4 regions of the Gottfriedia sp. OAE603 genome follow, and region 1 is predicted to be linked to each of the others. Evidence: riboswitches for the same ligand, from Rfam matches in the RefSeq annotation. Region 1 holds a riboswitch; each other region holds the start of a gene.
What was found. A riboswitch is a leader RNA that binds a small molecule or an ion and turns the genes downstream of it on or off. The one in region 1 is predicted to bind S-adenosylmethionine.
Positions count from the first base shown of each region.

Region 1 (3,185 bases):
TGGTTGGTCTGGATTTCCTTGACCAAGATTAATAACATCATGACCATTTTTAATAGACTCATTTACCTTCATAACGAGAGAGGCAAAGAATTGCTTTGGTAGATTTTCTAATAATTTACTAGGTTTCAAGTTCATCACTCCAAAAAAATATAGTTCATTGATTTGTATGACTACAAGACTTACATTTCAAACAATGAATATTGCAATAACTTTCACCATCATATATGCTCATTTTAAAAATGTCTATAAAATTTAGAATAGGGTGAATATAAATTGATTAAGATTGCATGTATACAATCAGACGTTGTTTTAGGGGATTCTATTACTAATTTCATGAAGATGAAAGGCAAAATCATTGAGGCAATTAATCAACATGCAACAGTAATTGTGTTGCCTGAACTGTGGACGACCGGATATTGTTTAGAAGAAATTACGAAGCATACAGGTCAACAGGAATCTATTATTTCTGAACTTCAAACGATTGCTCGAAATAATCAAGTGACAATCATAAGTGGTTCATTTCCAATTGAGCGTGAACATGGCGTGACAAATACATTAATCGTGATAAACAATCAAGGTGATGTGGTGAAAGAATATGACAAAGTCCATTTGTTCCAGTTGATGAACGAGCACCACTATTTACAGTCTGGAACTGACAATGGTTTATTTACCATCGATGGCTTAGAGGTAGCTGGATTTGTTTGTTATGATTTACGTTTTCCGGAATGGATTCAAACTCATGCTGTAAATGGTGCAAAGGTTTTGTTTTTTGTTGCTGAATGGCCTATTCAAAGAATGGAGCATTGGGAAACTTTATTAAAAGCTCGTGCAATAGAAAACCAATGCTATGTAGTCGCATGTAATCGTGTTGGGAAAGATTTAGCGAATACATTTGGTGGAGGCTCGGTGCTGATTGATCCTTGGGGTGAAGTTTTAGTGAAAGGTTCTACCGAAGAAGAAATTATTTATGGAGAAATCGACCGAGGAAAAGTAGAGGAAATCCGCAATACCATCCCAATTTTTGAAGACAGAAAAGATGGAATTTATAAAAGTTTCAAAAAAAAACGTTTGACAAACTAAAAAATAATCATCTACAATACGGTTATAAAATTTAATATGCGAACTCTTATTTCGAGTAGGCGGAGGGATTTGGCCCGATGATGCCCAGCAACCGACCATAATACCATTGTGAAATGGGGCGTGAATATACGCCTGAGCTTAAATGCTCAGTAAGGCACGGTGCTAATTCCAACAGAAAAGAAATTTTCTGGTAGATAAGAGACGAAAGCCAATTTCCGATTGCCCCTTTTCGTCTCGAGAAGGGGCTTTTTATATTGTAAATTTTAAGGGGGATGAATAGTAATGACTGTCATTCAGAAGAAAGAATATAGACCTTTAACAGAGGCAACATCAATCACTTACTTACAAAAATTGGGTTATTTTACAAATCAAATATGTGAAAGTGTTGAAATTGGGGACGGAAATTTAAACTTAGTTTTTAAAGTAAGACCTGTTGGTCAAGAGCAAGGATTAATTATTAAGCAAGCATTACCATATGCAAAAGTAGTTGGAGAAAGTTGGCCACTAACATTAAAAAGAGCAACAATCGAAAGTAATGCAACAAAAATTTATAATGATTTAATTCCAAATCTAGTTCCGAAAATATTTGCACATGATGAAGAACAAGCAGTAACTGTTATGGAAGACCTTTCTCATTTACAAATCTTACGTAAAGGATTAATCGAAAAGAAAAGCTTTCCATTTTTTGCAGAACACATCGGTGAGTTTTTAGCAAATTCATTATTTTTCACTTCTGATTTCGGAACGACGCCTGCCAAAAAGAAGGAGCTAGAGCTTACTTTTAATAATCCTGAGCTATGCGATATAACGGAAGATCTAGTATATACGGATCCATTTTTTAATAGCGAGACAAATAGTTTTGAAGAGGAACTACTAGAAGATGTTCAAGCTTTATGGAACGATAAAGTGCTACAACTTGAAGCTGCAAAACTGAAACTTGATTTCTTATCAAAAAAAGAAGCATTATTACACGGTGATTTACATACAGGCAGTATATTTACATCAGCAACTGAAACAAAAGTAATCGATCCAGAGTTCGCATTCGTTGGCCCAATTGGATTTGATTTAGGGCAAATTCAAGCAAATCTATTATTCCAAATATTTAGTAGAACTGAGCAAAAAGAAGAAATACTTGATCAGCTTGTTACGATTGAAAAAGTTTTCAATGAAACATTTATCAGGCTATGGGAAGAGCATAGTGTAAGACCGTTTAACCAAGTCGAACTTATAAAAGAAAAGCTTGAAGGATATTGGATTGATGCAATTGGCGTAATTGGTTGTGAATGTATTAGACGTTCGATTGGTTTAGCACACGTAGAGGATATTGATTCGCTTGAACTAGACCGTAAAATTGCAATTAAAAAAGAGATCCTCGCGTTTGGGGCGAATTGCATAAAGAATAGATTTACTATTGGCAATATTAAAAATTTAATTTCTGATTGGAGCAACAAATCATGACTACATTACAGCAAATACCTGAATCATTACAATGGAACGGTGAAATTTTAAATATTCTTGACCAAACAAAATTACCACTAGAAATTGTTTATATAGAAGCAACCTCATTACAAGATGTGAGAGAAGCGATTGTAAAGCTACAAGTGAGAGGAGCTCCTGCGATTGGATTGGCAGCTGCTTATGGCTTATATCTAGGCGTGCGTGACATTGAAACAGACAAAGTAGAAGAATTTCGCGAGCAGTCAAGACGATTTGCTGATGAATTAATTAGTGCAAGACCAACTGCAGTAAATTTAGCTTGGGCTGTAGAAAAGCTTCTTCAACTTAGCTTGGATGCACAGTCAGTAGCAGAAGCGAAATTCATCATTATAGAAGAAGCGATTAAATTACATTTAGCTGACGAAGCTACGTGTAAAGAAATTGGAGAAAATGCATTAACACTTTTACATGATGGTGCTGCTGTATTGACACATTGCAATGCAGGTAGTATTGCAACAAGTCGATATGGAACCGCACTTGCTCCGCTTCATTTAGCAAAAGAAAAGGGTTGGGAAATTTCAGCGTTTGCTACTGAAACTAGACCAGTCTTTCAAGGAGCGAGGTTAACATCATGGGAATTAAAGCAAAGTGGCATTCCTGTAACGCTT
Region 1 covers NZ_JBEUNN010000001.1:1,665,979-1,669,163, forward strand. Annotated here, with positions in the region: gene ABID96_RS08210 (aminotransferase class I/II-fold pyridoxal phosphate-dependent enzyme) at 1-138, opposite strand, end outside; gene ABID96_RS08215 (carbon-nitrogen family hydrolase) at 277-1,080, shown strand; SAM riboswitch class I at 1,124-1,281, shown strand; gene mtnK (S-methyl-5-thioribose kinase) at 1,363-2,538, shown strand; gene mtnA (S-methyl-5-thioribose-1-phosphate isomerase) at 2,535-3,185, shown strand, end outside.

Region 2 (3,185 bases), 820 kb from region 1:
ACAGGTAAAATGACTTTGTTTTTTAATCCATTTTGAGGTATCAAATCTAAAAATGTTTTTAATACACCGGAATATGATGCTTTATAAACGGGACCAGCAATCACGATTCCAATGGAATTTTCGATTTTATTTAGTGCTTCTTTTATTTCTGCATCTAGAAAGTCACTATTTATTAAAGACTCTGCTGGTAACTCCCTTATGTTAACTTGGCATACATTCAATCCCTCATATTCCCATTTCCTCTGTACATATTGAACGATGCCGTTTAATCTGGATTTTGTTGATGAACTTGATGAAATAATAACAATATCCTTCAAAGTATCTACCTCCTCTATGAAAATCAGTTAATACCTATATTTCTTATTGGTTAACTAGGAATTAATTGTTACCAACTTTATCATTGACTGAAAATTTCGTCAATCTAATTTCTAATAGAACTTTTCTATACAATTATTGAATATTTGAATTAGCCTATGTAATTTTTTACTATCTTTAAAAAAATTTGCTTGATCTATATGAGAATAATCAAAAAAAGAGTTGGCTATTTTACCAACTCTTTACTTAATTTAACTATTTCATTTACTAATTCGGAATACTCTCCTCGATTACAAAAGATATTAGTCTGTAAATAAATCCCCTTCGTTTCTTCAATATGGATAGGGTATAATAACCCGTCTTTCACTTCCTTCTTAACACTAATACTAGGCAAGAAGGCAATTCCAAATTTCTCTAGTATTAGCTTTTTGGCCATTTCTGAACTATCTGTATGTATTTTTATATTAGGTGGGGATTCTAGATTTTCAAACAAACGATGAATTCTAAGCCAATCTAAAGAACCACACTCAAAGAAAATAAGATTCTCCTTAGCAATGTCTTGGATGCTGATAGATTGTTTAGAAATAAAAGGATGGTCCTCATAAACATATAAAGTAATAGGATCCTCAAATAATTTAATAGATTGTAAACTAGGATGACTAATCTTCCTTACAAATGCAATATCAATTTCATTATTTAATGTCTTCTTCACCAATTCATCTGTACTACCCGTAATCATTTTATAATGTACCTCATCATTCATGACTGAGAGTTTAGGAATAATCTCGGAAATGACATAGTTTGAAACAGAAACTGTACACCCTATCTTTAATTCATTTGTTTGCGATTTTTTTTGATTTATATGCATCTTACCCTTTTCATAAATTTGCACGACTTGTTGTGCATAAGGTAAAAAACGTTTTCCCTCTTCTGTGATCATCACTTGTTTTCCAGTTCGATGAAAAAGCTTGCAGTTTAATTCTCTTTCTAATGATTGAATTCTAGCAGTAACAGTTGGCTGTGATAAAAATAAAGAATCTGCTGCTTTATTAAAACTCCCATAGTGAATCACGTAAATAAACGCTTCAATATTTTCGATATTCATTTTCATCACATCCCAAACATATTTTCATATCATTGATATAACATTTAATACCGTTATTTTATTCATATTTTTTTGGTTAATGTCGCACTAATTCCTATTCAAATAAAAACTTACATTTTTTTAGACGATCCTAAAAACTCTGCTAGAAGACACGCCGGCTTGATGGGGCGTTCTCTAGAAATCTTATTTCAACTGTATGAACAGAGCCATATAATTAATGAACTCTATTGTGCTTTTTTTCATTCATTACTCGAGTATATTCTTCTTCTAACTCTGATAGCGTAATTTCAAATAAATGAGATGATTCTATTTTATAAACTCCAACTTTGATCAACTTGTTGATTAGATCATTCTTTCGAGTTTCAACCAATTTTCTTAACATATTTTCCAATTTAAATCCTCCTTACAACACAAATATTTTTATCTATTCTCTTTACAAAACTTTACTTTTCTTATAAGAATACTTGGTATTATTATTATAAAAATCCATCTGCCTCCTTTAAACAACATATTAAAAACCCTCTCAATAAGGGATATCCCCTGGAATTGGCAAGGTATGATAAAGAACCCGTTGCCGAGGTATCCTTGGGCCAGTCCCTGCACCTCTTTTGGATAAAATATTATTTATTTTATTATGCAAGCATTACATCTCTAAAACACTTAATAAAAAAAATCCTCTTCTAAGATAGAAGAGGACTAGATTAAATATCATCTCTTCTTATCTTTCAGGTATTACCTGATGGAATTAGCACAGTGTTCAAAAGAACCTGTTGCTGAGGTATCATAGGGCCAATTCCCTCCACCTCTCTGGATAAGATTATTTTTATGTATTTATATAATTTCCGACTGATTGAACCAAGATTAACCGATTTAAAAAATTGAGTCAACCCATTTTATAAATGTTAGATTTTTCAGTTATTTATAACGCTGTATTTTAAAGATTTATTATCTACTACAAGTCTTTTCATTTCCATAAAGTCTAAGTAACTTATTCTTTTGGTTTAGTCATTTTTTCTGGTTTAACAATCCGGTCAAAATCCTCTTCTGTAAGAAATCCTGTTTTTAAGGCTGCTTCTTTTAGGGTCGTACCTTCTTCATAAGCTAATTTGGCAATACTAGCTGCTTTTTCATAGCCGATGTGAGGATTTAGTGCAGTTACTAGCATAAGTGAATTATTTAAATGACTTTTTATGACTTCTATATTTGCTTCTAACCCGTTCGCACAATGCTCGTTAAATGAGTTCATCACATCTGCTAGCAGTCTAATCGACTGAAGAAAATTATAAATAATAACTGGTTTAAACACATTCAATTCGAAGTTTCCTTGACTCGCAGCAAATGCGATCGTCATATCATTTCCTACGATTTGAGTTACGACCATAGTCATTGCTTCAGATTGTGTTGGATTTACTTTACCTGGCATGATTGAACTTCCTGGCTCATTTGAAGGGATCATTATTTCACCAATTCCACTTCTTGGTCCACTCGCCATCCACCTTACATCATTCGCAATTTTCATTAGATCAGTAGCCAGTGCTTTGAGCGCACCATGAGTATAGACCATTTCATCATGGCTTGTTAATGCATGAAATTTATTCTTTGCTGATGTAAATTCATATCCAGTAAACAAACTAATTTCTTTTGCAACCAGCTCACCAAACATGGGATGTGCATTTAGGCCAGTTCCTACCGCAGTTCCACCAATAGCAAGTTCGTTCATAAATTTCATACTGCCCAATATCATTTGCTCATTTTTCTCAAGCAT
Region 2 covers NZ_JBEUNN010000001.1:841,818-845,002, reverse strand. Annotated here, with positions in the region: gene ssuE (NADPH-dependent FMN reductase) at 1-317, opposite strand, end outside; gene ABID96_RS04155 (LysR family transcriptional regulator) at 542-1,420, opposite strand; gene ABID96_RS04150 (Fur-regulated basic protein FbpA) at 1,635-1,802, opposite strand; SAM riboswitch class I at 1,938-2,039, opposite strand; SAM riboswitch class I at 2,136-2,238, opposite strand; gene fumC (class II fumarate hydratase) at 2,409-3,185, opposite strand, start outside.
Region 2: linked by a shared signal. The riboswitch ahead of ABID96_RS04150 (Fur-regulated basic protein FbpA) and the one ahead of mtnK (S-methyl-5-thioribose kinase) in region 1 are both predicted to bind S-adenosylmethionine.

Region 3 (3,185 bases), 1.8 Mb from region 1:
TAGGAAATTCATAATTGAGAAAATTGATTTTTTCATTTCTCCTGCATATTCAGTACCACCGATTAGAATAATACGTTTTTCAAATGAAATAATAACGAATGCTTCTGAGTTCGTACCGTCAACAACTGGATCAGCTTTAAAAGTTGGAGCAGAAACAATCGTAAAATCTGATTGATGTGTTAGTAATTCTTCCTCAGTAGGGCGGATAAATAACTGGTGAGCAAATAAATTATGCCATGCAAATTCATTAATAACTTGGATTGGTAAACGATATCCAGTATCAGCACCAGCAAATCCTTTAAATTGGAATAATTCGTTTCTATCTTTTAAGTAAGTAAGTACTTTACTATATAATTTTTCGAACACATCTGAAGAGATTGGCTGATTTACTGTTCCCCAATCAATTAAGTTTTCAACAGATGCTTCATTTACAATAAATTTATCTTTTGGTGAACGGCCAGTATATTTTCCCGTTGATACACTAACTGCTCCCGTTGACGTTAGAATACCTTCTTGTCTTGTTAGAACTTTTTCAACTAGCTCAGAAACGCTTAGCTGGTTATACATGTGATTACTTGAAAGTAATTCATTCAATTCAATATTTACATCAACTGTCTTCATATACTAATACCATCCTTTAAATATAATTTGTCTGCCATGTAGGTATCTCGTTAAATAGTATAACACATTTATTTTAATAGTGTATACTATTAGTTGGAAAAATGTGTAACGAAATTATTAAAAATTTTAAAATGAGTAAAACGGTATACTTAAAGGTGTAAATTAGCTTGTATGAAAGATATTATTAGGTATTACCCATTTAATAGGAATGAATGTAAATCGTGTGATGATTTTCTATTTATGGTGAAATGTGTCTAAAGTATGATGAAAATTGTTGACAAGAAAGTTTATTTTTAATATGATACTTTTCATACGGATACTCTCTTATCCCGAGTAGGTGGAGGGATACAGGCCCTACGAAGCCCAGCAACCTCACTTTAAGTGAAAGGTGCTGAACCTGATGCAAGGCAATTTATTGTCTTGGACGATAAGAGCGAAAGGCAAATAACTAAACCTTTCCTCAAGCAATATGGATAAGAGGAAGGCTTTTTTTTTGCTCAAAACTTAAATACAGATGGCAATTTCGTAATTAACACTGAGTTATCTTTATCTTAAATGGGAAACATAAGATATAGGAAAACATTTTTCTAATCTTATGTTGAGAAAAAAGAGATCCGTCAATTCAATTTAGGAGGGGACTCAATGTCACAACGTCGTTTATTTACTTCAGAATCAGTTACAGAAGGACATCCAGATAAAATCTGTGACCAAATTTCAGATTCAATTCTTGATGCAATTTTAGCTAATGATCCAAATGCTCGTGTAGCAGCGGAAACTTCAGTTACAACAGGTTTAGTACTTGTTGCAGGTGAAATCACAACTTCTACTTATGTAGATATCCCAAAAATCGTTCGCGAAACAATTCGTGAAATCGGTTATGACCGAGCTAAATACGGATTTGATGCAGATACATGTGCAGTATTAACTTCTATTGATGAGCAATCAGCTGATATCGCTTTAGGTGTAGACCAAGCATTAGAAGCACGTGAAGGAAGCATGTCAGATGAAGAAATCGAAGCAATCGGAGCTGGAGACCAAGGTTTAATGTTCGGTTTTGCTGTAAACGAAACACCTGAATTAATGCCACTTCCAATTTCTTTATCTCATAAAATCGCACGTCGTCTAACTGAAGTAAGAAAGAATGAAACAGTTTCATACTTACGTCCAGATGGTAAAACTCAAGTAACAGTTGAGTATGATGAAAACAACAAACCAGTTCGTATTGATGCAATTGTTGTATCTACACAACATGGTCCAGAAGCAACTCAAGAACAAATCGAAAATGATATTAAAGAACTTGTTATTAAACCAGTTGTACCAGCTGAGTTAATCGATGCGAATACAAAATTCTTTATCAACCCAACAGGCCGTTTCGTAATCGGTGGACCTCAAGGGGATGCAGGATTAACAGGTCGTAAAATCATCGTTGATACTTACGGTGGATATGCTCGTCACGGTGGTGGAGCATTCTCTGGTAAAGATGCAACGAAAGTTGACCGTTCTGCTGCTTATGCTGCACGTTACGTTGCGAAAAACATCGTAGCTGCTGGATTAGCTGATAAAGCTGAAGTTCAATTAGCATACGCAATTGGTGTTGCGAAACCAGTATCTATTGCAATTGATACTTTTGGTACAGGTAAAGTTTCAGAAGAAAAACTTGTAGAAGTTATCCGCAATAACTTTGACTTACGTCCAGCAGGAATTATCAAAATGCTTGACCTACGTCGTCCAATTTACAAACAAACTGCTGCTTATGGTCACTTCGGCCGTACAGATATCGACCTTCCTTGGGAACGTACTGATAAAGCAGAAGCTTTAAAAACTGAAGCTGGTCTTTAATGATTAAAAGAGACTGTAACAGCATTTGCTGTTACAGTCTCTTTTTTTATTTTATGCCTAATTCGTCAATTAAAAGCTTTCAATAAGTATAATTATGTAAGATGATATGATTGTGTATTGTTTTCTGGCTTAGCCTAATAAAAATGAAGGACGGAGGTGAGTGTAATAGGGGGAAATGTACTCCTTATTACAGTAAGATGAATGATCATACAGCATTATTAGTCGTAGATGTTCAAAATGCAATGTTTACTTATCCTGATTTTAAGCTACATAATGAAGAAAAGGTACTAGATAATATTACTAGCATGGTTGAAAAAGCAAGAGAAGTAAATATGCCGATTGTTTATATTCAGCATACCGAAGACGATTCTGAATATAAAGAAGGTTCATCAACTTGGGAAATACATCAGAGAATTAAACCCCGTTCAACTGATATCGTTGTGCAAAAAGGAACATGTGATTCTTTTTACCAGACGAATCTTCAGGAAGAACTAAATAAACTACAAATAGAAAAATTAGTCATTGTCGGAATGCAAACTGAGTTTTGCATAGATACAACTGTAAGAAGTGCCTTTAGTAAAGGGTACAACAATATTTTAGTTAAAGATGCACATAGTACTTTTGATAATGGTAAGCTAATAGCCTCTCAAATCATTAATCATCATAATGATATACTTGGTGGCGGGAGATTCGCTATTTTAAAAGAAACAAAGGATATATCATTT
Region 3 covers NZ_JBEUNN010000001.1:3,428,565-3,431,749, reverse strand. Annotated here, with positions in the region: gene pckA (phosphoenolpyruvate carboxykinase (ATP)) at 1-621, opposite strand, end outside; SAM riboswitch class I at 943-1,055, shown strand; gene metK (methionine adenosyltransferase) at 1,264-2,460, shown strand; gene ABID96_RS17435 (cysteine hydrolase family protein) at 2,658-3,185, shown strand, end outside.
Region 3: linked by a shared signal. The riboswitch ahead of metK (methionine adenosyltransferase) and the one ahead of mtnK (S-methyl-5-thioribose kinase) in region 1 are both predicted to bind S-adenosylmethionine.

Region 4 (3,185 bases), 360 kb from region 1:
CAAGTCATATGCATCCAAGACGAATGGCTATAAAAATCAAGGCGCTGTCACTGTTTTACCTGAACAAAGTATAGAAAATAGCAAGTCTGATGGAACTAATACTATCGAATAACTATTATTTTTATAGAGTAGCCAACGGCTACTCTTTTTTTGAAGTAATTTTTATATGTGTTAAATTAGTAATGAAAAAATTGAACAACATATACGTTCGTAAAATAGATGAGATTTAAGGAAAATGAGGACAAAACATGGATGGAAAAGTAATTATTGAGGATTACTCACAGCAATGGGCTTTAGAATATAAAAAAGAAGAAACAAAGATTAGAAATGTTTTAGGTGAAACTTTAATTCAAATTGAACATATTGGAAGTACCTCAATTGAGAACCTAGGATCAAAACCCATAATTGATATGATGTGTGGAGTAAAACATATAAATGCAATCCAAGACTTTATTAATTCATTTGCTGAAATTGGATACGAATTCGTTTGGCATGAGGAGTTTCCCGAAAGGCGTTTTTTTAGAAAAGGTGAATATAGAGCAGGAACACACCACCTTCATATCTATGAATTTGAAAGTGACTTTTGGATAAATAATATTTTATTTAGAGATTATTTGAGAAAGCATCCTGATGTACGTAACGAGTACTATCATTTAAAAATAAAATTAGCTGAAAAATATCCAAATGATAGAGTTTCATATACAAACGGAAAAAATGAATTTATAAAATGCATTGTTAAAAAGTCTAGAAAACTAAAGGAGACATAATGATGAATACTAAAATAACAGAATTTGAATTTCAAGAAATAATTCACAGACGAAGTAAAGGTGAAATAGACTTTCCTCAATTCTTAGATGAATTGTCTCAAAGAGGCATAAACGAATATGAAATAGACGTTGCAACTGGTCAATCTACTTATAAGAGAGTCAATTCAGAATTTAAAACAGATTCACAAATAAACTTAGCGATCTCAAATCAATTTGATAGAAATAAAGTATTAGAGGCAATTGCTAACATTTCACAACCTTTTTTAGAATTCTTAAAAGAGATTGCGGAGGCAGGAATTGTAAGCTATCGTGTCTGTATTCCTGAGAAAAAGGTTACATATTTCGGTATTGGTGAAGAAAAAATTGATGAGTCGCTAAATATATGAAATAATTCTTAAGCCAATTATAGAAATGTAATTGGAGAGGTGTTTTAGTGAATATGATCTTAATAAGGGAGAAAAACTCCAGATTATTGAGAGTATTGTAATCTAATTAAAACAGGGAATATAGACGAATGACAGTTTTAAAGTAGCTATCATCATCAGTAAAAAAATAGTTTAACATTAGAACTAATTAATTGACAATTAAAAAAAAATAAACTATTATCACTTTATTAATAAAAAAGTTTTGAATTTATATTTTTCTTCTTATCTAGAGAGGTGGAGGGACTGGCCCTTTGAAGCCTCGGCAGCAGGTTCTTATGAATACTGTGCCAATTCCAACAAGCAAATGCTTGAAAGATGAGAAGAGGGTTTTTAAACTCTCTTCTTTGGAGGAGAGTTTTTTATTTTGAGTATAATTCCAACTTAGTAGATAGGTAAACTTAGTGATGTTAAAAATAAGGGAGAGAGTCTAGATGAAATATGGTTTTTGGTTGCCGATTTTTGGAGGCTGGTTACGAAATGTAGACGATGAAAATATGCCGCCAACTTATGAATATGCAAAAGATGTTATTCAATCAGCTGAAAAATGGGGCTACTCAACTACTTTAATAGCTGAATTATATTTAAATGATATTAAGGGACCAGAGCATGACTCTCTTGAAGCTTGGTCTACAGCAGCAGCACTTGCAGCGGTGACGGAAAAAATAGAAATTATGACGGCGATTCGCCCTGGGTTTCATAATCCAGCTGTAGCAGCAAAAATGGCAGCAAATATTGATCGAATCAGTAACGGACGATTTACATTAAACGTTGTATCTGCTTGGTGGGCAGACGAAGCACGTCAATATGGTGGTATTTTTACAGAACATGATGAACGTTATGCTCGGACCGAAGAGTTTATTGATGTACTAAAAGGTTTATGGACAGAAGAAACCTTTAATTATTCTGGCCAATTTTACGACTTGAAAGACACGAAGCTTGCTCCAAAGCCTGTTCAAAGACCTAACCCGATTTTATATGCAGGTGGTGAAAGTGAAAAAGGCAAGCAAACCATTGCAGAAAAATGTGATGCATATGTAATGCATGGTGGAACTGTTGAAGAGATCGAGCGAAAAATAGCAGATATGAAAGCCCGACGTGAACAAACTGATAATGTACCATTCAGTTCTTTTGGAATGGCTGCGTATGTAATTTGCCGTGATACTGAAGAAGAGGCAAAAGCTGAGCTTGAAAAAATCACAAAGGTGAAGGATTCAAGCGGATATGCTGGCTTTAAAGACTTCACTACAAAGTCACAATTAGAGCAACAAATCCAATTACAGGATTACTCGGTGTCTAACCGAGGTCTACGCCCAAATTTAGTAGGAACTCCAGATCAAATTGCAAATCGAATTTTACAATATGAAGAAACTGGCTTAGACTTATTATTATTACAATTTTCTCCTCAACTTGAGGAAATGGAACGATTTTCAAAACAAATTATGCCATTAGTTGAACAAAAACGTAGTTTAATAAAGAACTAGAAAGGGGTCGTAAAATGAGTAAAATATATGTAATTCATGAAAATAGTGAGTGGACAGTCCATTTAACAAAAAGATTGGAGGAACTTGGTGTTCCATATGAAGAGTGGCATTTAGACGAAGGAACTTTAGATTTATCTACCGAACCACCAGAAGGTATTTTTTATAGCAGAATGAGTGCTTCTTCACACACACGTGATCACCGTTTTGCGGCTGAATTTACTGCGCAAGTATTAGCTTGGCTTGAAGCTCATGGACGTACGGTGTTAAATGGAACGAATGCATTAAAACTAGAGGTTAGTAAGGTTTTGCAATACTTAGAATTAAACAAGTATGGTGTTAAGACGCCAAAAACAATTGCAGCGGTCGGAAAAGAAAACATTTTGAAGGCAGCTGAAAGCTTTGCAGGACAGTCATTTATTACGAAGCATAATCGTGCAGGTAAAGGATTAGGTGTTCAATTATTTCATAATATCGAAGCATTAAAAGCTTATGTGGAAGGAACTACTTTCGAA
Region 4 covers NZ_JBEUNN010000001.1:2,027,509-2,030,693, forward strand. Annotated here, with positions in the region: gene ABID96_RS10125 (flotillin family protein) at 1-112, shown strand, start outside; gene ABID96_RS10130 (GrpB family protein) at 249-767, shown strand; gene ABID96_RS10135 (DUF1398 family protein) at 770-1,153, shown strand; SAM riboswitch class I at 1,412-1,514, shown strand; gene ABID96_RS10140 (LLM class flavin-dependent oxidoreductase) at 1,624-2,673, shown strand; gene ABID96_RS10145 (ATP-grasp domain-containing protein) at 2,688-3,185, shown strand, end outside.
Region 4: linked by a shared signal. The riboswitch ahead of ABID96_RS10140 (LLM class flavin-dependent oxidoreductase) and the one ahead of mtnK (S-methyl-5-thioribose kinase) in region 1 are both predicted to bind S-adenosylmethionine.